3 regions of the Peribacillus sp. NJ4 genome follow, and region 3 is predicted to be linked to each of the others. Evidence: predicted binding sites of a transcription regulator. Region 3 holds the regulator's gene; each other region holds the start of a gene.

Region 1 (7,389 bases), 760 kb from region 3:
AGCCATGGGCGGCATAATGGGAAAACGGGCAGCTATTGAACATTTCCATCCGGGATACACTTGTAAGAATGCTCTCACCATATAATTGCTTACTAGTTTCCTCAGATAATTTCTTCGTTCTATTTTGATAAAAAAGGCTCGATAAAACCTTTGTTGCCGACGGACCGACCATTTCATCCTCCATAATGGCATTATATACATCCCACCAAAGTGAATGGATTGGATAGTTCCTTTTTTTCAGCTGCAATTGGGCAGCCAGATACGATAGTGCCACATCATAATTCGCCGCATATTTCACCTGTTCCTCGGCAGAAAGATCGGATGGATCGTTCATATAATATACATCTGAAACGTTAGGCAATACGTCCCTTACCCGTTTCAAATAGGATGAGGGTAAAAGTGCCTTTCCTTCCTCGTCGGCAAGCGGATATGATAGATAAAGGGCCTCAGCAGGTGTAGTAAAAGCTTTATACGCTGTAAACTCCTCATCAAGGAGGCGCACTTTTGAACTTGGAGCAACATCAAGCCCACCAGCCAGCAGCACCTCACGATCACTATCTGAAAATATCCCGTCAGATAAAGCTTTTCCTGGCAAAACCCCTTCATTCAAGCCGATAACAAAAGCTGTCTTCACATCATCGAGGCGGGATAAATCCAGATTAGCGACTAGGACTTGGTCAATTGCAGGCGGTACCAAAGAAAATTCAAGAGATTCCAGGCCAGCTTCAATGATTGACGCAAACTGTTTCATGGACAGCTCTTCCCCGCTCAGCAGTTCAACGAATTGGTCCAATAGGTCGACAACCGCGTTCCACGTTTGCTCATGCTCTCTAGCCGATACCAAATCACCTGATTCTTCTGCCTCTAGTTTCAGCTTTTCCAATTTTTCCGGTACATGCAATTCTTCAAGATATAGATAAAGGGCTTCACACAATTCCCTGCCATTAGCAGCCTTCTTAACCCGTTTTGAGAGCTTCAAGATGGGCTCGGTAAATAATTGCTTCATCTCATTCAACTCTTGCTCAAGCTTCATTTCCTTATCCGTTTGGTTCCGGTCCTCTAGTTCAAGTCCGCGGAAGCGCCGGTAGGTCCAACGATCTTTGGACGTCCACCTGCTTCCTTTAATTCCACGGGCGAGCACATAGTTTTCCAGCTTATCTACCTGTTCGCGCATCCTATCGTGATTTTTTTGCAGAGGAAATAGAAGCTCCGTCTTGATTGCACGAAATACCGGCTCATAACGCCAATAGCCATTGATGATCTCCAAGGTGGAACGAATCAGTTCAATCAGGGGATGATTCAGCATGGTCCGTTTGGAATCGACGAACAATGGAATTTGATAATCCCTAAACACGGTTTGTAAAATATCTGCGTATGCTTCTCCATTACGGACTAAAATCGCAATATCACGGAAACGGTGCTGTTTTTGTCTGACCAGCGACAAGATGTCCCGGGCAACTCCTTCAATCTCAGCCCTGCGGTTAACTGCCTGGGCAATCGTTACATCAGGTGAATGCTCAAACGTCCGTGCAGGACGAATGGCAAAATAAGTTTCCAGATGATTCAGCCCCGGACTCTTTCCGAACCTCTCAGTCCCTTTTAAGATTCGATCTTCTGTAATTGGTATACCGTTCCTCAATCCAGCCTGATAAAGGTGATGATACAGATTCCCCGTTTGCCTGAACAATTGCAAATCATCAGGAGCATATTGCCTGTAGGGCTGATCTAACGTCAGCGAGATCGTTACACTCCTGCACAGCTTCATCATTTCTTCCACAATCAATAATTCCTGTGGCGTCAAGCTATAAAAACCATCGATATATATATCCGCTTTCCTTATATATGAAGACTCTGACATTTTCTCGATAAGCAAAGTGAAATAGTCTTCGGAATCTAAATATTTATCAACCATTTCATCCTCAAAAGCCTGATAGACCAATTCAAGATCATGCAGTTTATCCTGAATGCCGCTGCCGGACGGTGATGTTTCGGCCAAATAATTTTGAATGTCATCAGGTTGGATGCAATACTGCTTGAACTCAGCCAGCATTAGTTCCATCTGTGCAATGAACCCCTGCTTATCAGCAGAGCGGCGAAACATCTTTAAATCTTCCTTTTTATCATCCATGATCTTCCGTATCAACATATTAACGCCAACGCTGTCCAAATGTAGCCGGCTCATTCCCCCAGTTTCCTGAAGAACGCGCCAAGCCAGCCTGCTAAAACTGAAAACCTGTGTCCGGATCATTCCGGCAAGGCCTGGTGTTTTAATTAATTTATATTCAGATAGAAACGTCATCTGATCAGGAACGAGGTAGATAATTGGATTGCCTTCGGGATCTTCTGCCAATTTGGAGCGAATTTCGTCCAATATATGCGAAGTTTTCCCTGCACCCGATCTTCCCAGTAAAAAACGGAGTGACATCTCTTTTCCCCCTTATACAACATAATATCTAGATCTATCATACCAGAAATACTTTCTTTTTTATGACTAGGTTTCTGTTTCCAATTAGACACACTTTCTATTATTTTACCGTTTCCCTTAAAAAAACACCAATCGTACGTTCGCGTTTTCCCCAAAAGAAAAAGCCCTCATAATTTTCGGGCTTCGAATCATTCACCTGTAAATCTATAATTGAATTCTTTGAGCGGCCAATATCGAACATCGACTTTACCGATAACATTTTCAACAGGTATATAACCAAAGTGACGGCTGTCCGCACTTTCAAGACGATTATCACCCATGACAAAAAGCTTGCCCTCCGGGACTGTGGTCATGTCCGTCAATTCTTTTAAGGTAAAATCACCCGTAAAATCCTGTCCCGGAAAACCTTCCTTATATTTCTCAAGATAAGGCTCATCCACTTTCTCACCATTTACGTAAAGCCAATCATCTTTATAACGAATGCGGTCACCTGCAATCCCTATAACTCGCTTAACATAATCTTCTTGTGAATTCGCATGAAAAACAATAATGTCAAATCGGTTGATATCATGAATCTGGTAATTGATTTTATTCACGACAAGTTTATTGCCATCTTCAAGGGTCGGCTGCATCGATTTTCCTTCAACATCATAACTTGAAAAGAAAAAAGTACGGATTAAGATGTAAATAACAAAAGCTATCATGGCTGCTTTTATCCAATCGGATAAAGTATTCTTGTTTGTTTTTTCCATCTAGTTCAACCCCTACTACATTTATATACTAATTTATTGTCCTTCTTCTCTCTTCATGCTTTTATTTAACCGGACTTCCAGTCTTTTTCCTACATACCACAGGATAAAGATGACAATCCCGATAATGATCGTACGCACAGGCTTATGTATTAAGGACACTAAATCGTAACCTACGAAGCTGATCGTAAAAATCATCACCGCTTTCCCTCCTACGACTGCAAGTCCATATTGCAAAGGACTGACTTTTGAAAGTCCTGCCACGATATTCACGATAGCCGATGGAGTAAAAGGGAAGCAGAGCAGTATGAACATGGGACCGAATCCATGGCTTTCCACCCAAACCATCAACCTCTGCACCTGCTTATGTTTTTGCAAAAATCGAAAAAACCTCATTTGACCATATCTTCTAATAACTAAAAAGATAAAAAAAGAACCAGCTACAGCACCAATCCAAGAAAATAAAAACCCCCACCAGAGACCAAAAGCCGTTGCATTAGCAAGCACGAACACCACTAAGGGCAAAAAGGGCAAAAAGGCTTCCAGCATCGGCAGTAAGATCCCAGGAATTGGACCGAATGAGCGATATTGCTGAATAAGCGCCGAAATATGATCAAGTGTAAACCACTCACGTATAGTATCCAAATCCATAATTATCTCCCTCGACATGCTACTATAAAAGTAGCATAAACTTATTAAAAACCGTTTATTTTAGATATATCACTTTCCCCTGAAATTGCAAGAATTATTATCCATATATCTTCATACTTTCCCTATCTCAGGAAAACATAATCTTGTTAACAAAAATTTCATCATTTATCAAAATTGCTTGCATATGCACTGAAAATGCATTAGGATAAAAAACAAGAACAAACGTTCTCACTTTTACTAAGTATACATATTAATATTGTAAACGTGCTACTTTAGAAAGGAGCGGTCATGATGACCCGCATTCCAGAAGATGACCGAAATATGATTGAAAAAGCCATCTACCTCCCTATGGTTATTACAGTCTTGAACCGGGATCTCAAGGTCATCGAAATTAGTCCGTTTAAATTAAAAAGGCCCTATTCGGAACTAGTCGAACATATTTTAACGGTGGTCCAGGACGATCTTGCCGAGGTACGGCGCTATTTGCGCAAGGAGAATATTAAAGTAAGTGAAATCAAACGCGATGAATCCTTCACGATGTATTGTTTTTTATATAAAGGATACGAGGAACATCATAATTACTTCAATCCCCGCCTTCGCAACAAAACCGAAGACTTGTTATGTTATTACTTTTTCGAAAAAAGTCTCCGCTCAAGGGAAATTTAGCGGATTATCCCTATTACAGACATCCTCCATATTGTTTGCCTGTGAATGATGGGTGATTGGAGTCTTTCCGGAAGGATACAGATGCCTGGGGGGAAGGAAGATATGACCATTAAAACGCATCTGATCTTTCCTGCTTCTAAGATAAGTGAGTACAATTTTTCCACAGTCCTTAACGAATAATAGGTTGGGCTGGCATGCTCATTATTAATCGTCATTTTAATCACCACTTTAATTCTGTACAAACACAACTATTCCCCAACACTATCATTTTAGAGTCAGCACAGCATTTTTGCAAAAGATTGTTGACGGCATTGTCTGAGTAAAGTCTTTGAAAACCAAATTACTTTAATTAAAGTGTCTCTGACAGCTTATAAAAATAAATCGCCTACTTATAAATTAACCAACAAAAAAGCGGAAAGATTATTTTGGATATAAATCCGTATTCGATTGGAAAAATTCATAAATGAAAAACGTCAACCAGAACTCTTTTTTTTTTAGTCATGTCTATATACTGCCCCTATACCAGTCTAGCCATCTACTACTAACCATCTCTTGATATAAAAAAGAACTTCCAGAAAGATAAGAACCCTTGTGAATAGTTTGTGAAATATTGAACAAAATATTTGAAACATCGTGGATGTCCAATATATTATGAAGTGAATCACTAACAAACTTATACCCCTTTATTTGATCGTTAAAAGTTTCTCCAACTCTTTTTTCTTATAAAAAACCATGCAATGTTTAACCTCTGCATGGTTTTTCTTTTTTATATAATCAATTCGACAATGTAAGACATATTCCGTTATAAGAATCCGAGATGGACTTTACAATATATAGGGTTTTATAGGGTGAATAATAGAATTAGCCACAATTTCAATCGATTCCCCAGGATTTGTGACAAAATTCCAAACTCCCTTCACATATTCTTCACCTACATCATAAAGTCCTACGCCTATTCCCTTTGCAATATCTGCCGTTTGCTTGGAGGTTTCTAGCTGCAAAACATATTGCTGTTGGTGAGCCCTAAGTTTTCATACCCTATCTGATTGGCGATTTTGAGGAACTCATCCGGAATTTAATAGATTTCTTTTATGTAATACTATTATTCACTGTGAAATTTTGGACATAATATATATTCAAAAAATCAGGGAATCTTTAAACAATCATCATAGATACCCAGGACATTTTAACTGGTATTTTGGTGATAATATCTCCATTTCCAAAGAAGGCACTGAAAAATCAAAAAAAGAAATTGACGATCTAATGGATGAATTATTTGAAGATTAATTATGGAACCCTTCTTTAATAAGAAGGGCTTCCATTATTTTCGAGTGAATTCCGTACGCTTGCATCCTTTACTTTCATTCCAATCATGCTTTTATGATTATCCCAGCCTGAATCCCTTTCTAACGTGGTATATACTTTGACATTACCTCTGAAGCCTTGACTCCATTTGCTTCGGTGAACAGATAGAAAGATTTCCTCTTTGTTTCCTCAATCCTCTGGATGAGTTTCGTTTTTAAAAAGGATGTCCGGTGCAGCTGGTTTTCGAAAGAACTGCATGATACTTCTATATCGATGGTTTGTTTATTCCTGAATGTGATGGTTGTATGTTTGGAATCCTGGCGATCATAGGATACTACATGCTCATGTGATATCCAGATGCATTGGGGACGCAACGGAGATGTAGTTGGAAAGAAGAAGATCGAACTCGTCGGATCAATCGCGATCGGTGCTTTATGTGTGATGTTTATGAGCTGTTTCGTGCCTTGCTTGCGTCCTTCATAACTTGATCCGAAGAACTCACAGCTTTTCTTTACTATTTCCAAAGGTTTAAAGGGCGAGACGAATTCGTCCTCCATTTCAACGATACGGGCATATATTTTACTGCCATAATTGATTGGCGAAACCATTAGTGTATATGGCGTGATTTCATACTCCTCGATGATTCCCTGACTGTTTTCCTTCATTATTAATCCACCTCTTCCTCATTGCATTAAACACTTTTTTCACTTTAACAAAGCTTATACTCTTAATTGCTGTTTGTACCCTTCCATTCCCCATTGTCAATAAATAGGTGAAGTCAGATGGGAAATATATGTTAAATTACTCACTATAATAGCACAACCTGTAAAGATAAAAAGCAAGTTCACACAAAGTTAAAAATTCTTATAAATAGTGGTCATTTCGTCATCTAAACGACACATTTTCAATCAAGATTCAAATTTTTTAAATTTTCAGTTGATTTTATCCATTCAAATCCATATACTAATAAAAAGGGTCAGGGGTGGTAACTTTGAAAAATGAAAAATCTTATTCAGAGTCAGTGAAGTCCTTATCAATGAGCGAAATGAAAAACGATGCTGTGGTTCAGGAAATGTTAATTGATATGATTATTCTGGAATCCGTCCTTAATACCAAAAAGAATATCCTTGCGAAACAGATTGATGAAGCCTTGGATATGAAAAACGAACCTTTATTCTTAAAATTAAGTTCTGAAATGAACGTTTTGCTAAAACAGTTTGGAAGCTAAAATGCATGACTAAATAACAGCCTGATAATCAAAAAAGCCTCCCCAATGTTGGGAGGCTTTTCTATTTATCATCACTCTTTATGAAACATCCCCATGACTTCGGCTGTTTCTGTTATATTGACAAAAGCATTCGGATCCACTTCTTTTATCATCGCTTTTACATCGGTTAATTGATAACGGGTAATGACTGTCATCATCACTTTACTCTTTTCTCCAGAGTATGCACCTTCACCATCCATGACTGTAATTCCTCGATATAGGTTGGTCAGGAGCTTCGTTTTCATTTCGTCACTCTTTTTCGTAACGATCATTAATGTTAATTTAATGTGATTGGAATGAATTGTATCAATCACCTTTCCAGCTGC
Region 2 (7,389 bases), on a different contig from region 3:
GAATAAAAAAATTGGAGGTTCTGCGTCAGAACATTATGATAGTGATGCTGCACAACTGGCATCGCTTGGATATGAATCTGAATTTCGCCGCGACATGAGTCCGTGGGCAAACTTTTCGCTAGGGTTCACTTATCTTTCACCTGTAGTAGGTGTGTACTCACTATTTGCATACGCACTTGCGCAAGGTGGCCCACCTATGATTTGGAGTTTTTTCATCGTTGGACTCGGACAATTACTAGTCGCACTTGTCTTCAGTGAGATTGTTGCGCAATACCCTGTTGCAGGAGGAGTTTATCCTTGGGCACGAAGACTATGGGGGCGCAAGTGGGCGTGGATGACTGGCTGGGTTTACTTAATGGCCTTGCTTGTGACGATTGCCAGTGTCGCGTACGGAGCTGGACCTTATCTAGCACAAGTTTTGGGTTTTGAAGTATCGGTGGACTCTGCGATTCTTTGTGCAGTAGTCCTTCTTGCACTATCGACTATCATCAATTTTCTTGGCACAAAGGTTCTCGCGGCTGCTGCAGTTATTGGTTTTGCTGCTGAACTTATCGGTGCGCTTGTAGTTGGATTTTGGTTGCTTATCACACAAAGGGTGCACGGTCTTGATGTGCTCTTTGATTCTTTTGGTGCTCAAGGTAGTCATAGCTACATGTATGCATTTGCAGCAGCTGGATTAATTGGAATTTTTCAATATTATGGGTTCGAAGCCTGTGGTGATGTTGCTGAAGAAGTACCGAATCCAGGTGTTCTTATCCCAAAGGCAATGCGTCGGACCATTTACATTGGCGGTGCTGCAGCAACTTTTGTTTGCCTTGCTTTAGTACTATCAGTTGCTGATATCCCAGCAGTTATCGCTGGTAAGGACGTAACGCCTGTTGATACCTTACTAAACGATGCATTTGGTGCTGTTGGCGCGAAGATTGTACTGGGTATTGTGTTGATTTCTTTCCTTTCATGTGTAATGAGTTTACAAGCGGCAGCAAGCAGACTTGCCTATTCGTATGGCCGTGATGACATGATTGTAGGAAGCCGATTGTTAAAGAAATTTTCGGCTGCTCGTCACATTCCACCTTATGCGCTGCTTCTTGCCGCAATTGTCCCAGCCCTCATTGTGCTTGGATCAAAAGTGTCTACAGATGCGCTCACAAAGGTAATCAGTTTTGCGGCATTTGGCATTTATCTTGGATTCCAAATGGTTGTCTTTGCTGCACTTCGAGCTAGACTAAAAGGATGGAAGCCAAGTGGTAAGTATCAATTGGGCAAGTGGGGACTGCCCGTCAATATTGGTGCGCTTGTCTACGGAATCATCGCAATGATCAACATGTGTTGGCCAAGAACGCCAGATGCACCTTGGTATGATAACTATATCGTGCTCGTTTCAGGAGTCATAGTTGTAGGTATTGGTTTACTGTATATGATGATTCATCGTAGCTACGGACATAGCAATGTGCCGTATAATGTTGCGATACCGAAAAAATATATCTCTCATAAAAACAAGCGCAATGACATGTCAATGTAGGTTTGTTGCTAACTCATATTAGCCACTCTAAAGGGTTTTCCTTCTTCACTTTTTTTATTCGTAAAAATCTCATAAACTTTGATTACCAGAAATTATATTTTCACTCGTTTTTTTTTCACGCATCCCGTAAACTAGACTGGACACTCACATATTAAAACAGAAGGGTTCGAGATCTTTTAAAGATTCTCGAACCCTTCTGCTTATGTTCAATTATTCTATCAACGCAGACTTACATTTTACTAATTTTTTATTCATCCCCATCCGTCCTTCCATTGGCGAAAGTTAATGGACGTAATCGGTTTTTCTTTTCCAGTCATTTCACTATACATATAATCGATTCCTTTGATCATTGCGTAGAAGGTTACAACAGGGATTATCAATGCAGTCGTAAAAGGTATCATTCCTTATCCCTCCATTTATCCAATTCTTCATCATTCACGTTAATGGCATAACTTCTGCCTTCCTTCTTCAAATACCCTTCATTTACTAATTCCACCATCATGGCATGAACCTTATTATTCCCTAAACCTATCAATCTTGCTAACTCATTTACTCGGAGCTCACCAGTGTTTGCGATCCAGCGTTTCAGCTGGTCAATTGGTTCTTCTTCTTTGACCTCTTGAATTTCACCCTCCACAACAACCCCGTCAAACAGATGAATAAGCTTATCAAAGATATCCTCCTCCTCTTCCTTATTCAGTGTTAATACTGGGGCTTGGAATCGTTTAAACTCATTCTTACTGCCCTCAATCTTAGCGATACGGTCACAAAGTAACGGGTGCGTTAATTGAATAAGGAAAAGCAAAGACCACAAAAATTGTTGTCTTTTTTTTGCTCAAAAATCAACAATTTACTTTAACAGAGCCAAAATTTAAAATTGAAAATTTTACAATTACATTCTTTGAGTTGTTGTGGTAAATGAGGTCATTTTGAGGTCAGCATAAATAAAAAGGGATAGATTTCTATCCCTTTTGTTTCTACTTGTTTTAATGATCAACATCTTATTAAATACTATATAAACCCCCCTATAAAATAACATTTATATGGAATTACATATAACCGAAGCAGCCTTTTTTAAATTGTTCTAACTGGCAGGTTAGTGAAAGAGGAATTCGCTTTCAAAACTAGCATTTAAATTAATAACTAATGGGATAGGAAGGAGATTCTTATGATAATAAAGGGTTTTGGAGGAATCTTTTGGAGGACTAAAAATCTAGAGGATATAAAAAAATGGTAAAGTAAAGTCCTAAAAATTGAAATTGAAAATTGGAATGGTACCATTATTACACCACAATCAGGCAATGAAACTATCTTTTCCTTCTTTTCTGAAAATGACCGCTATTTTCCAACAGAACAACAAGTGATGTTAAACTTTCAAGTTGAAAATTTGGATGACAGTATCAAACATATAGAAAAAATGGGTGTTCCCCTTGTTATGGAAAAGACGATTAATGAATTTGGAAAGTTTATTTGGATTGAAGATCCAGAGGGAAGACGTATAGTGCTTTGGGAGAAGTAATAGGATAATAATAAATTTTGTTGTTGAACTACCATGAAAATAAGTTTCTTTAATAATGAAAAATGACAATACTTAAGAAGACCCTGCTCAATCGTTTAAAAAAAGAGGAGAGCGTTAATTAGTCTATGGATTAGGGTTGACTGGATTAAGGTCAGTATCAGTATGGACACTTCCCAACCATTTTCATTCTTTGTGGTGGATCGCCGATTTTTGCGATTCATGGATGGCTAACGGGTGCTTTACTTCTATAAGAGAGTTGCTTTGGCAGCTCATTTTCTTATGGAACTAAAGGGGCAGGTTAGTTTAATAGTGAAACGGTTTTATTGGTAAATCGTATATAATATGTAAGATTAAATGGGGAAGTGAATTGTTTGGAAGTGTTATTTAGTTTTGTTGTGGGTGTTCTTTTTCTAACCGTTGGCATTATTGCGTTTTTCCCTCATCCTAAATTACCTTGGATAATGAGATTTTTAATTATATTTATTGGTGTGGGTTTTATTTTGTACTCATTATTAAGATTGTTCGGGCTACTTTCTTCTTAAGCTAACGGGTGCGTTAGTTGATTAAGGATCACAAAAATAATCTATCTTTTTTATAAAATAATCAAGAAGATTAAAAATATATGTTGTTCGAAAAAGGGGAGGGTATAGATTGCTTTCCCCTTTGTGTATACAGATAAATTTGTATGACTGTATTGTTTATAATGTACTCGATTTTGTATCTCAAAACAGTTTAGAGATTGAATTGGTGCGGTTTTGAGTGGATTAATAACTCTATGTACTCAAATTCATGTCCCCAATGTACTTATCTTTGTGTCTTCGTACAATTGGAAAAGCCCTTCTCTGGAACAGGCATTTTTTCTACCTTTAATAAGAACGTTAGTTCGTATATAATAAATAAAAAGGAGGGATCTTTCTGATGAGTACAATTCGTGATAGAGGGCTCGTTAAATGGCAAGCAGCGCTGATTATGCCAGAACATAAAGCTTTAAATAAAAAAATGGGTGAGGTTGATTACTTCCTAAATAAAAAACCTGTCCTAGATGAATACCAGGTTGAAGAATTTGAAAACAACATTCATTATGCGATGGAATATCATTTACCGATAAGTTTTAGATTGCATAACGATGGAAATCCAATTGAACTGCATGGATACTGTGTGTATATTGATCCTGTCACGAAAGAGTTAAGTATTCAGAAGAAAGATAGTTTCTTTGAGAAAATTAAATTTAATGAAATTATTAATGTAATCGTTGAGGATTAAAACATTATTTATACATATTCTGTAGTGCGTCATGAACACAAAAAAGCTTCACACAATTAAGTGTGAAGCTTGATGTAATAGCGATTCTTCGCTATTGGTGATACCGGTGGCCGGGGTCGAACCGGCACTCCAGAGGAACACGATTTTGAGTCGGGCTAAAAAATGTTAAATTCCCCATTTGCGGAAATCGATATCCCTTAAAAACCATCATATTTCTCCCTCTTTTTGAACCGCGCAATGGGGAAACAAGCAAAAATTAGTCTCAGAACTATGAAAAACCACCAAAAAAACAGTAAATTCCTAATCAAATGGCAACCCCAAAGAGAACCACAAGCATAGAATTTCCAGATTCAGTGCCACTATGGTTTGATACTTATATCTTTCCGCTAAACTCCCACAGCCCAAGCTGCCCTTTTGCAGGAATATATTCATCGAGCATCCGCATGTCCTCAATTTCCCAGGCATAGCCGCCAACTCTGTAATCCCCTAAAAACAAGTCGTTCCCTGAAATAACCCGACTATCTTCTAAGACCGCCCAGTTTCCATTGTTTTCTTCTATTTTCAAACAGTTTTTCAGCTTGCAGACTCCAATTATCATTCCGGTCGGCAGATTATCTTCTGTATACCCATGCTTAGCCAGCAGCTCGGCAACTCCATCCAGTCTACAGGCGGGCTTATCTACTTTTTTGCTCGTATGAATAGCAAGAGGACCCCGATAATGCGTTCTCCAAGTCCTTGTTTCATATTCGGCTTCCCTAAGGACAAATAAGCTTGCCCAAGGCTGGATCATCGACAGTACTTTCATTATTAATCCCCCTGATCCTGACATCATTAAGTTAATTGGTTATATAGTTCCCTTGAATAAGGATAATATAGACTGTATCTAGATTTAATGTTCTCTTTTGCCATAAAAAGACAGCTAACCAAAATGTACGCTGTCCTCGTGGTCCTAACTATATTTTGTTGCAACACTAAGTGCATGTGGACATAATAGATGCTAGTGCATTATTTTGGCAGTTCTACAGTAAACGGTTCTAACTTTTCACTGTCGATAAAGCTAGAAAAATCGAATTGTAGAACAGTTTTCTCCTGCTTAAAATCAGCTATTTAAACAAAACACTCAGAGATCTTTCACTCTGAGTGTTTTGTTATGCCAATTGTAATGTTATTTACATTGATAATTCGGTTGCTAAATCTGTTTCGATTTTGCTCTCTAAATGCGTTTTTGTACTTTAAAACCGAACTACTTATTAACTTGTGGAAGTCTTTTTCCTGAGACCTTTTATTTGGGGGAAAGTTAATTCGTGAATAAGTTACAAATTTTCTTATCAACTTAAGGTATATACAAATTAGAAGAAGGTGTATTATGGCGAAAAATTGTTATCGGTTATTCACCATCATTTCTTTAAGCATGGCGTTATTAATAATGTCATCCTGTAGTCAATTACAACGAAAAGAGGAATACAATAAGAATAAAACTCCTCGTGAAGTTTTAGGTTTCTACACAGAACAGGAAGGAACGTATCCAGGGTCTCAACCTACAGTTAACTCGCAATTCACCAGTTTAAGCATCATTGCACCCTTTTGGTATAAGCTTGATGATAAACGTCCAGGCAGTCTTATAGTTTCCGTTACAGCAGATCATAAGATAAAGGTTATTCAGAGTGCTCATAAAAAACACCTGAAGGTATATATGGTTGTACATAACCTCTTCTATGAAACCGTGGAGAAGGGCAAGCAGGTAGCTAGTAATGTACTCGAAAACGATAAGAACCGCAATGTTTTCATTCAGAACTTACGCAATGAAATGAATCAGTTAGAATATGACGGTATTAATATTGACATGGAAAATTTGTATTTGACTGACCGAGATTCCTTTAGTCTGCTGATAAAAAAATTGTCTGATGCTGTGCATCGTGATGGAAAAGTAGTTACGGTTTCAGTCCCTGCAAACACAGGTGATTCCCGTGCTAATCCCTGGTCACGGTGGTTTGATTACGAAAAGCTTGGTCTATATTCAGATGGGTTAATGATTATGACATACGATGAACACAACCCAAGAACAAAACCCGGGTCAACAGCATCAGTCAATTGGACAGAAGCAACGATTCGTTATGCTTTGAAACATGGCGTACCACCATCAAAAATTTTACTCGGTATCGCTGGGTATGGATGGGACTGGGATACGACAGCAGACAAAGCCTTGTATAGCTCCTACGCACAGTTAATGGATCAGAGAACAAAATATAAAGCTAAAGTTATATGGGAATCCCGTTCGCAAACACCTCATTTCAGTTACGTTGATCATAATCATCATAGCCACCAAGTTTGGTTTGAGAATAGCGATAGTCTGCGGTTTAAGTTAAACCTAGTAAAAAAATATAACTTGCGGGGAATCGGGATTTGGCGGCTCGGCTTAGAAGACCCAAAGTTCTGGACCACTATACCCGAGGAAATAAAAGTAAAAAAGTGATGAATGGTCCTCTAAATCCTGAACTTGTTTAATTGTGAAGATTTGTACTTAAACTAACGGGTGCTTTACTTCATTACCAGGAGTTGATCAGCAGCTCCTTTTCTTATGCAACCAACAAACGGTGCAGGGCAGGTTAAAGAAGGGATTTGGACTACGAAAAAAAGACATTCTGTTTTCAAGAATGTCTTTTTTTAATTTATTATTGTATTTTATGTTTTTCTTTTTCAACAATATCCTTAGCAATATCTTCAATGGTTATATTTTCCAGTACCTTTTCCATAGCAAATTGAGCTGCTGACAACACAGGAGTGATCGAATCTTGAATGTTCCTGCCCACAAGGCAATCAGGGTGCGGATTTTCATGCACACTAAACAATTCTTTTTCCTGCACAACATCGACCGCCTTATAAACGTTAAGTAATGTTATATAAGAAGGTTCCTTGGCTAGTTTTGCCCCGGCAATACCAGGTTGTACTTCAATTAACCCTGCCTTTTTTAACATACCCATAATTTTTCTTATCAAGGTTGGGTTCGTGTTTACGCTCCCCGCTAAGAACTCCGATGAGCTTATTCCCTCTTTATTTAATTCAATAAGAGCTAATATATGAACAC
Region 3 (7,389 bases):
TTCGTGTTGTCTAACATCAGTGTACTAGACCAAAGGTTATTATACAATACCCGCTACCCAAAAGTCCCCCATTTAGACAAATTTTCTTTCTTTTATCGGTTTTAACCAACCGTATTTTTCGTGTTCAAAATCAATGGCTAGAAAACTCGCTTCATATTTTCGAATGCACTCAAAGAAGGCCGTTTCCGCTTCATAGTCTCCTTCAGCTTTAAGCATAATGGAATCATCCTGGATGATTAAAACGGCTTTACTGGATCCGTTTGTTTTTTCTAAATAGTATTTTCCATTTTGAGACCAAAAATTCATCTTTTTTTGCAAACGTTGTTCAATAGCTACCTGCAACTGGATAATAGGGACAGTTTTGGTGACATATTCGATTTGTTTTTGCAAAATACTCTTCAGTCTGCCCCTAGCTTGAATATACTCCAAAAACAAATTGAAAAACAGCTTTTCTCTACCATAATAATGATGGGCAAATTCATCTTCGATTAAAAAAATTTCATAGGTTCTCATCAGCCAATGCCTCCTAGCATTCCTATTTTGGTTTGGTCACCAGAACAATTAACAATCAGGACCTTTCCATCTTTCTCCACTCTTGATGACTTTCCCCTTTAACTGACACATTCAAACGAAATTTATTTATTCTCATTATATATTGACAAACTGAAAAGATATGTTGTTTGCTGGAGAAATTTTCTTCTTTTTTTGTCGAATGGAAGATTCCCCATAGAATAAGAGCACTTTCAACATACAATACGAAGTTTTGATAAAAAAACTGACACCAAACTAGTTGGTGTCAGTCCCCATTACGATTATTTTAGCATTTCTTTAACACGAGCAACTACATTTTCTACTGTGAAACCAAATTCTTGCATGATTTTACCGCCTGGTGCCGAAGCTCCAAAATGATTGATGGCCAATATTTCACCCTCATCACCTGCATAACGATCCCAGCCAAACGGTGAAGCCACTTCAATGGCCAGACGTTTTTTCACTGCCGGATTGATTACACTTTGTTTATATTCTTTAGATTGAGTTTCGAATCGATCCCATGATGGCATGCTGATTACCGAAACATCAATTCCTTCGTTCGCTAAAGCTTTCTGTGCTTCGACAGCCAAGTTCACTTCGGAACCAGTCGCAAGAAGTAATGCATCGGCTACTTCTTTCTTAGAAGCGGAGATGATGTAAGCCCCTTTTGAAACACCTTCATACGCAGTTTCGGAAGTGTCTTTTATTGTTGGCAATCCTTGACGAGTCAGTACAAGGGCAGTTGGTTTATTTGTAGACTCCATTGCCACTTTCCAGGCTGCTGCCGTTTCATTGCCATCAGCCGGACGGATGACCCCTAGGTTAGGCATTGCCCGTAATGATGCTAATTGTTCGATTGGCTCATGTGTCGGTCCGTCTTCCCCAACAGCAATGCTGTCATGGGTAAATACATACGTTACAGGAAGTCCCATCAGTGCTGCCATTCTTATAGCAGGACGCAAATAATCAGAGAATACGAAGAATGTTCCTCCGTACACTTTTAATCCACCATGAAGGGTCATACCATTTAAGGCCGCACCCATAGCGAATTCACGTACACCAAACCAAATATTACGACCACTGTAATTACCAGGTAATAGGTCTGTCTCACCTTTAATGGCAGTATTATTAGATCCGGCTAAATCTGCAGAACCACCAATGAAGCTAGGCACCCTTTTGGCAATCGCATTTAACACTTCTCCACTTGAAGCACGGGAAGCTAATGTTTTTCCTTCTTCATAGACCGGAATTTCCTGATCCCAGTCAGCAGGCAGTTCACCTTTGATTGCCAGCTCCAATTGCTCGGCTAACTCAGGATGTGCTTCTTTGTAATTTTTGAACAATTCATTCCAAGCTTCTTCTTTTTGAGCGCCTGCGTCCACAACAGATTCATTGAAGTGTGAATACACTTCTTCTGGAACATGGAAATCCGCTTCGAATGTCCATTTATATGCTTCTTTAGTCAACTTAAGCTCATCTGCACCAAGCGGAGCGCCGTGAACAGCTGATTTACCTGAACGGTTTGGTGAACCGTAACCAATAACCGTTTTGACTTCTATTAAAGTTGGGCGTGCTTCGTCGGTTTTCGCTTCTTCAATTGCTTTGGCTATTTCCTGAAGATCGTTCCCATCCTCAACGCGGATATATTGCCATCCATAAGATTTGAACCGGTTTGCTACGCTTTCACTAAATGATTGACTTAAGTCGCCGTCAAGGGAAATATCATTAGAATCATATAAAACAACAAGCCTTCCAAGTTGTAGATGTCCAGCTAATGAAGCGGCTTCAGCAGAAACCCCTTCCATTAAATCTCCATCTCCACAAATGCTATATGTATAATGATCGACTACATTATAAGAATCACGGTTGTAGCTTTCTGCCAAGTGGCGTTCTGCCATTGCCATGCCGACTGCCATTGCGATACCTTGTCCAAGCGGTCCCGTCGTTGCATCTACACCTGCCGTATGTCCGAATTCAGGATGTCCCGGAGTTTTACTTCCCCATTGGCGAAAGCTTTTCAAGTCATCGATAGATAAGCCATAGCCCGATAAATGAAGAAGGCTGTATAACAGCATAGACCCATGACCAGCTGAAAGAACAAAGCGATCCCTATTAAACCAATCCGGATTTTTCGGGTTATGATTCATATATTCAGTCCATAGTTTATACGCCATCGGCGCTGCCCCCATCGGCATACCTGGATGGCCGGAATTAGCCTTTTCAATTGCATCAATCGATAACGTACGAATCGTATTGATAGAAAGTGCATCTAATTTATCTAACATATAATAAAACATCCCTTCCTGTAATGTACCTCTTTATATTATAGTGACCAGCATAATATCACAACTAAAATCACTATTTACTAACCCAATATTACAATTTTCTACAAATTAGAGAAGGCCCCTATTTAGATTAAGCTAAATAGGGGAATACATACATGAATGCACTCTCTTTTTATTCCTAAAAAAAGAATCCTCAAATGGAGTGTTCCATGAGAATAGTCCAAGCATTAATGTAAGTTTCTTTTTTCTTTAATACTCTTTATCTTTTGAGGAGTGACGTCATTACCTTCTGGATCAACGACTTTCACATGCTCCAACGTATCGGACATGGACCGTCTGAATGTCTCCAAATACTCACTTCTTAATTGGGTTTGCTCTTTCGCCTCAACTTCCGTCAAACCTTCACCCTTGGCCTTTTTTGAAAGTTCATTAATACGGGCTAATTTTTCTTTTGATAGCATAATTTCGCTCCTTCGTAATCTGCGGATATTGTCATGGTATTAAAAAAAAAGCGAAATTACAAGTTCTATGATTGACTTTCCTCTGTATTTAGTTGATGTTCGAGAAAACGCCTGTTTACAGTGGCTTTAGATACATTGTATCCAAAGCCCCTTAAAGTGGCTGCGATTTCTGCAAATGTCAATCCATTGGCCCGGAGTTTAATAATTTCTTCAATTGGAATCTCCATACGGTCCCTTCCAGTGGAATTCCTTTGGTTATGAAGATTTTTTTGCGGACGGTATCCCTTTTCAACGGCTCTTATCATCCCGCGTTTTATTTTTAGATTATGTAGTTTCCTTTGATATTCTTCTACAATACCAACTATCTGGATGACCATGGCATCCGAATCAGATAACTCAAGTTCTCCATCGTGTGAGAGCGTATAAATTTTCACGTCTTCTTTAAGGATGACATGGAAAAGGGCTATTTTGGCATTTCCCCTCCCCAGTCTAGTTTCGTCCTGGATTAATAGAACTTCAGCTTCTTTGGTTTTAAATAGTTCAAGCATGTCAAATATGCCATCCCGATTTAACTCATAACCACTTGCCTGTTCTTTTATTATGGAAACAACTTCCACATCCATCTTTTCCGCCAATTTAACTAATTCATCTTCCTGCCTTGCCAATGATGTTTCCTGGGATTCTTTTTCTGTGCTAACCCTACAATAGATTACTGCCTTCATAATACCCTACCTTCACTACTTACTGCTGACTGGCCAAATTCTGAACAAGATCTTCCCCTTTAACCGGTATGACAATGACTTGACCAGGTTTAATCGTATCCGCCCTGACTCCATTATGCTCTTCTATCCAACCAATGAATTCTTTTTTTGTCAAATCAGCTTCTTCATACTCTTCGGCAATTCCCCATAGGGTGTCGCCTTCACTTACTTCTATAGAAAGGAAATCCTTTTTTTGATCATTGTCTAATGTACAAGAGAATAAAATTGAAAAGATGAATACCGATCCCGCTAATAGAATCGTAGAAATATAATTTTTGTATAATTTTTTCATAAATATCCCTCCAAAGCGAATGTTCGTTCGTATGTTACGTCCAAATTATAATACGAACGTTTGTTTCAGTCAACAACAAAATTCGAACTTATGTTTGTATAGAGTTGGGGGCCATGCTATAATGTAGCAAAGAACATTGGAGAAGAGGTGCACATATGACTAAACTATCAAAACGGCAGCAAGATATCCTTGATTTCATTAAAGAAGAGGTCCGCCAAAAAGGGTATCCACCTTCCGTACGGGAGATTGGCGAAGCAGTTGGACTTGCATCAAGTTCAACAGTACACGGACATTTATCCCGCCTGGAAAGTAAAGGCCTGATAAGACGTGACCCAACCAAGCCGAGGGCCATTGAAATACTGAATTTGGAGGAAGCGAACAATATCCCCAAAGTTAATGTCGTGAACGTTCCGTTACTTGGAAAAGTAACAGCGGGCATGCCGATAACGGCCATCGAAAACATAGAAGAATACTTTCCGCTTCCCGAAAGCATGGTTCCGCATGATGACCATGTATTCATGCTGGAAATCATGGGTGAAAGTATGATCGAAGCAGGAATTCATGATGGAGATTATGTCATCGTGAAACAACAAAGCAGCGCCAATAATGGAGATATCGTCGTGGCCATGACGGAAGATGATGAAGCCACTGTAAAACGATTCTTTAAGGAACCGGATTACATAAGGCTTCAGCCTGAGAACTCGAATATGGAACCAATTATTTTAAGAGATGTTTCGATACTTGGAAAAGTTATAGGCTTATATAGACAAATACACTAAAAGCGCTAACCGCGCTTTTTTTGTTTGTTTAATTTATGTCCCGAATTCTCTCATTATGCATATGGAAGACTAGGTTTTGATATATTTTTTTGATAGAATCGAGTTTTCCTAAGATTATTAACATCCTTTCTCATTTATGCCGGATGAAAGGGAAACTAACGTCTTTCTGGATATATGTATTTTGAAAAATAGGAAACCCTCATTCCAATAAAAAAAAGGGAGCGTTAAAATCCCGCTCCCTGTTAAAGGTTCATTTCACTCTTAATCTTTGGTTCACTTTAATGAGGTTAAGATCAGCCAACCCATTCCACTGTTGAATCTGCACTTGTGTAGAACCATATGCTTTGGCAAGCGCAGAGACGGAGTCCCCCTTTTTGACTATATGATAGACCTCTTCGTTGCTTGCGTCATATTTAGTTAAATCACTTGTTTCGATAAGATTCACCAGTTTTTCTATATATTTCGGGTCCGAGGCGTAGCCCGCATCGAATATTGCTTTAAGTGCCATTTTGTAATCTTTTTCCCCAATGACAGCTGTATACAAACTTCTATTCCATGAAGTCCCCTTTACATATAGATAGGCAAGATCTTGTAGACTTTCTGCCCATGTTGGATATTTTCTGAATTTGGACCATACTTGAACGGGCGCATCGTTGACATATTCGATTGTTTGAATAATGACAGACTCTCCTTTATAGTCACCTTTTGTACCGAATATATTTTTCCCTTGATTTGCTAAGAAGCTTGTCCCATAACCACTCTCCAAACAAGCTTGTGCAATGACAACAGAAGGTAATATTTTAAATTCCTTTTGAATTTTTTGGGCATAAGGAGCAATTTCCTTAATAAACGATTCCTTACTCATTAGAACCTCCCATTATTAGTTGGATATCTTCATTCTTATCGTATTCTAAACTATGAGAAAGGTTACAGCTTGTCCAGCAAAAAAAATGTTATTAATTGTTTTTTGACTAAAATCAATATGATTATAACTTACTAAGTACGGCTTCAATTTGGATTATCATTCTCCCTCTCTAGTAAAAGCCATCAAACCCATTAATATACAATGGATTGATGGCTTTTTAATTGAACGCTGAAAATTTCATAACCATTTGCATCAACTTTATTTGATCAATCATTTAATGAATTACTATGGTATAAACCTTTTATAAATGGTAAAAATTAATTTTATAAAACTTCTAAAATAAGGTGGTGACATTATGGACTACCCAACCATCCATACAAACTTTTGGGATGCAGTGATAGCCATTCCTACCATCATGATTCTTACTCAACTTATTAAGGTCATTTTTCATATTCCACCAAAATTCACCCCTACCATCGCTTTGGGTATTGGCTTATTCATTTCCATTTTCATTAGCCACCGTCATCATTTGGTTGCAGGAATTTTCATGGGCTGGTTTTATGGCTATGCAAGCATTGGCAATTATTCAGCACTCAAAACTTGTATTTTATCTTATAGGGAATCTTATCAAAAGACGGATTAGATCCTAGATGGCACTCGTTGGATTTCATGAATCTTTTTTGTTGCAGGGGGATCTGACTTGCTAAATGCCCTTCGATCAACCGCTAACTTAGGACCAATATGAAATACGGCCTGGCTGTTTCCTTTTGCTGAATCATTTCAATACATTTCACCCAAAAAAAAACCTCTCAATTAAGAGAAGGTCTTTTCTAATCATTTTTACTATTTTTCTATATAGACCGAACGAATCAATGTACGGGTTCTTTCAGTACCATTCACATTTTTTTCCTTGACATCAATCGTTACATTATAAACACCTGATTTAGGTACTTCTGGAAGAGTACCAGAAAAATTTCCGGCGTCCATTACCTTAAATGAGCTTTTTTCACGAATTTCATTACCGTTTTCATCTATTAGATGAACCGAAAATGTTGTACTGATTGGCCTTTTGTTATCATTCATTGGATTCTTTATTAAAAATTTTGCATCTTTTTGCTTAACTTTTCCGGCCATACTTAATGTAATGGGATTCTTTTCGTTAAAATGTGCTGTGAACAGGTATGCGTCTTTTGGCGATTTAGTCTTCAGTCGAACTCTCCAGTCACCAATTTCAAGGTTATTTCTATTAAATGTTTGGATGGTGGCACCATTAAAAAAGGAAGTTTCATTTTTTGCAGAATGAACTTTTAAGGAAGGTGCATACTTTTTATTGGAAGGAGAAATTAATTCGACCTCGACATCATTTGAAGCTGTATATATGGTTATATTACCTGGGGCTGCTTCATTTACATGGA

Evidence for each region. The regulator LexA, encoded in region 3, represses DNA repair genes until DNA is damaged. The targets are predictions, from matches to a motif close to CGAACATATGTTCG.
Region 1: QUF94_RS20870 (YhjD family protein) is a predicted target of LexA. The motif match lies at 4,041-4,054, and genes of this name have one in related genera.
Region 2: QUF94_RS25970 (YolD-like family protein) is a predicted target of LexA. The motif match lies at 3,914-3,927, and genes of this name have one in related genera.

The regions. Positions count from the first base shown of each region.
Region 1 covers NZ_JAUCFQ010000001.1:4,192,885-4,200,273, forward strand. The annotation lists gene addB (helicase-exonuclease AddAB subunit AddB) at 1-2,425, opposite strand, end outside; gene lepB (signal peptidase I) at 2,614-3,177, opposite strand; gene QUF94_RS20865 (TVP38/TMEM64 family protein) at 3,211-3,825, opposite strand; gene QUF94_RS20870 (YhjD family protein) at 4,117-4,491, shown strand; gene QUF94_RS20875 (hypothetical protein) at 5,316-5,492, opposite strand; gene QUF94_RS20880 (hypothetical protein) at 5,611-5,778, shown strand; gene QUF94_RS20885 (competence protein ComK) at 5,898-6,461, opposite strand; gene QUF94_RS20890 (IDEAL domain-containing protein) at 6,788-7,024, shown strand; gene QUF94_RS20895 (YitT family protein) at 7,096-7,389, opposite strand, start outside.
Region 2 covers NZ_JAUCFQ010000002.1:170,000-177,388, forward strand. The annotation lists gene QUF94_RS25950 (APC family permease) at 1-1,522, shown strand, start outside; gene QUF94_RS25955 (hypothetical protein) at 1,774-1,923, opposite strand; gene QUF94_RS25960 (helix-turn-helix domain-containing protein) at 1,920-2,327, opposite strand; partial or broken gene QUF94_RS25965 (VOC family protein) at 2,694-3,041, shown strand; gene QUF94_RS25970 (YolD-like family protein) at 3,960-4,304, shown strand; gene QUF94_RS25975 (ASCH domain-containing protein) at 4,678-5,109, opposite strand; gene QUF94_RS25980 (glycosyl hydrolase family 18 protein) at 5,671-6,777, shown strand; gene QUF94_RS25985 (Rrf2 family transcriptional regulator) at 6,977-7,389, opposite strand, start outside.
Region 3 covers NZ_JAUCFQ010000001.1:3,429,701-3,437,089, forward strand. The annotation lists gene sirA (sporulation inhibitor of replication protein SirA) at 73-513, opposite strand; gene tkt (transketolase) at 813-2,816, opposite strand; gene QUF94_RS17055 (DUF896 domain-containing protein) at 3,044-3,277, opposite strand; gene QUF94_RS17060 (YneB family resolvase-like protein) at 3,343-3,999, opposite strand; gene yneA (cell division suppressor protein YneA) at 4,019-4,330, opposite strand; gene lexA (transcriptional repressor LexA) at 4,486-5,109, shown strand; gene QUF94_RS17075 (glucosaminidase domain-containing protein) at 5,360-5,974, opposite strand; gene QUF94_RS17080 (hypothetical protein) at 6,330-6,617, shown strand; gene QUF94_RS17085 (esterase/lipase family protein) at 6,818-7,389, opposite strand, start outside.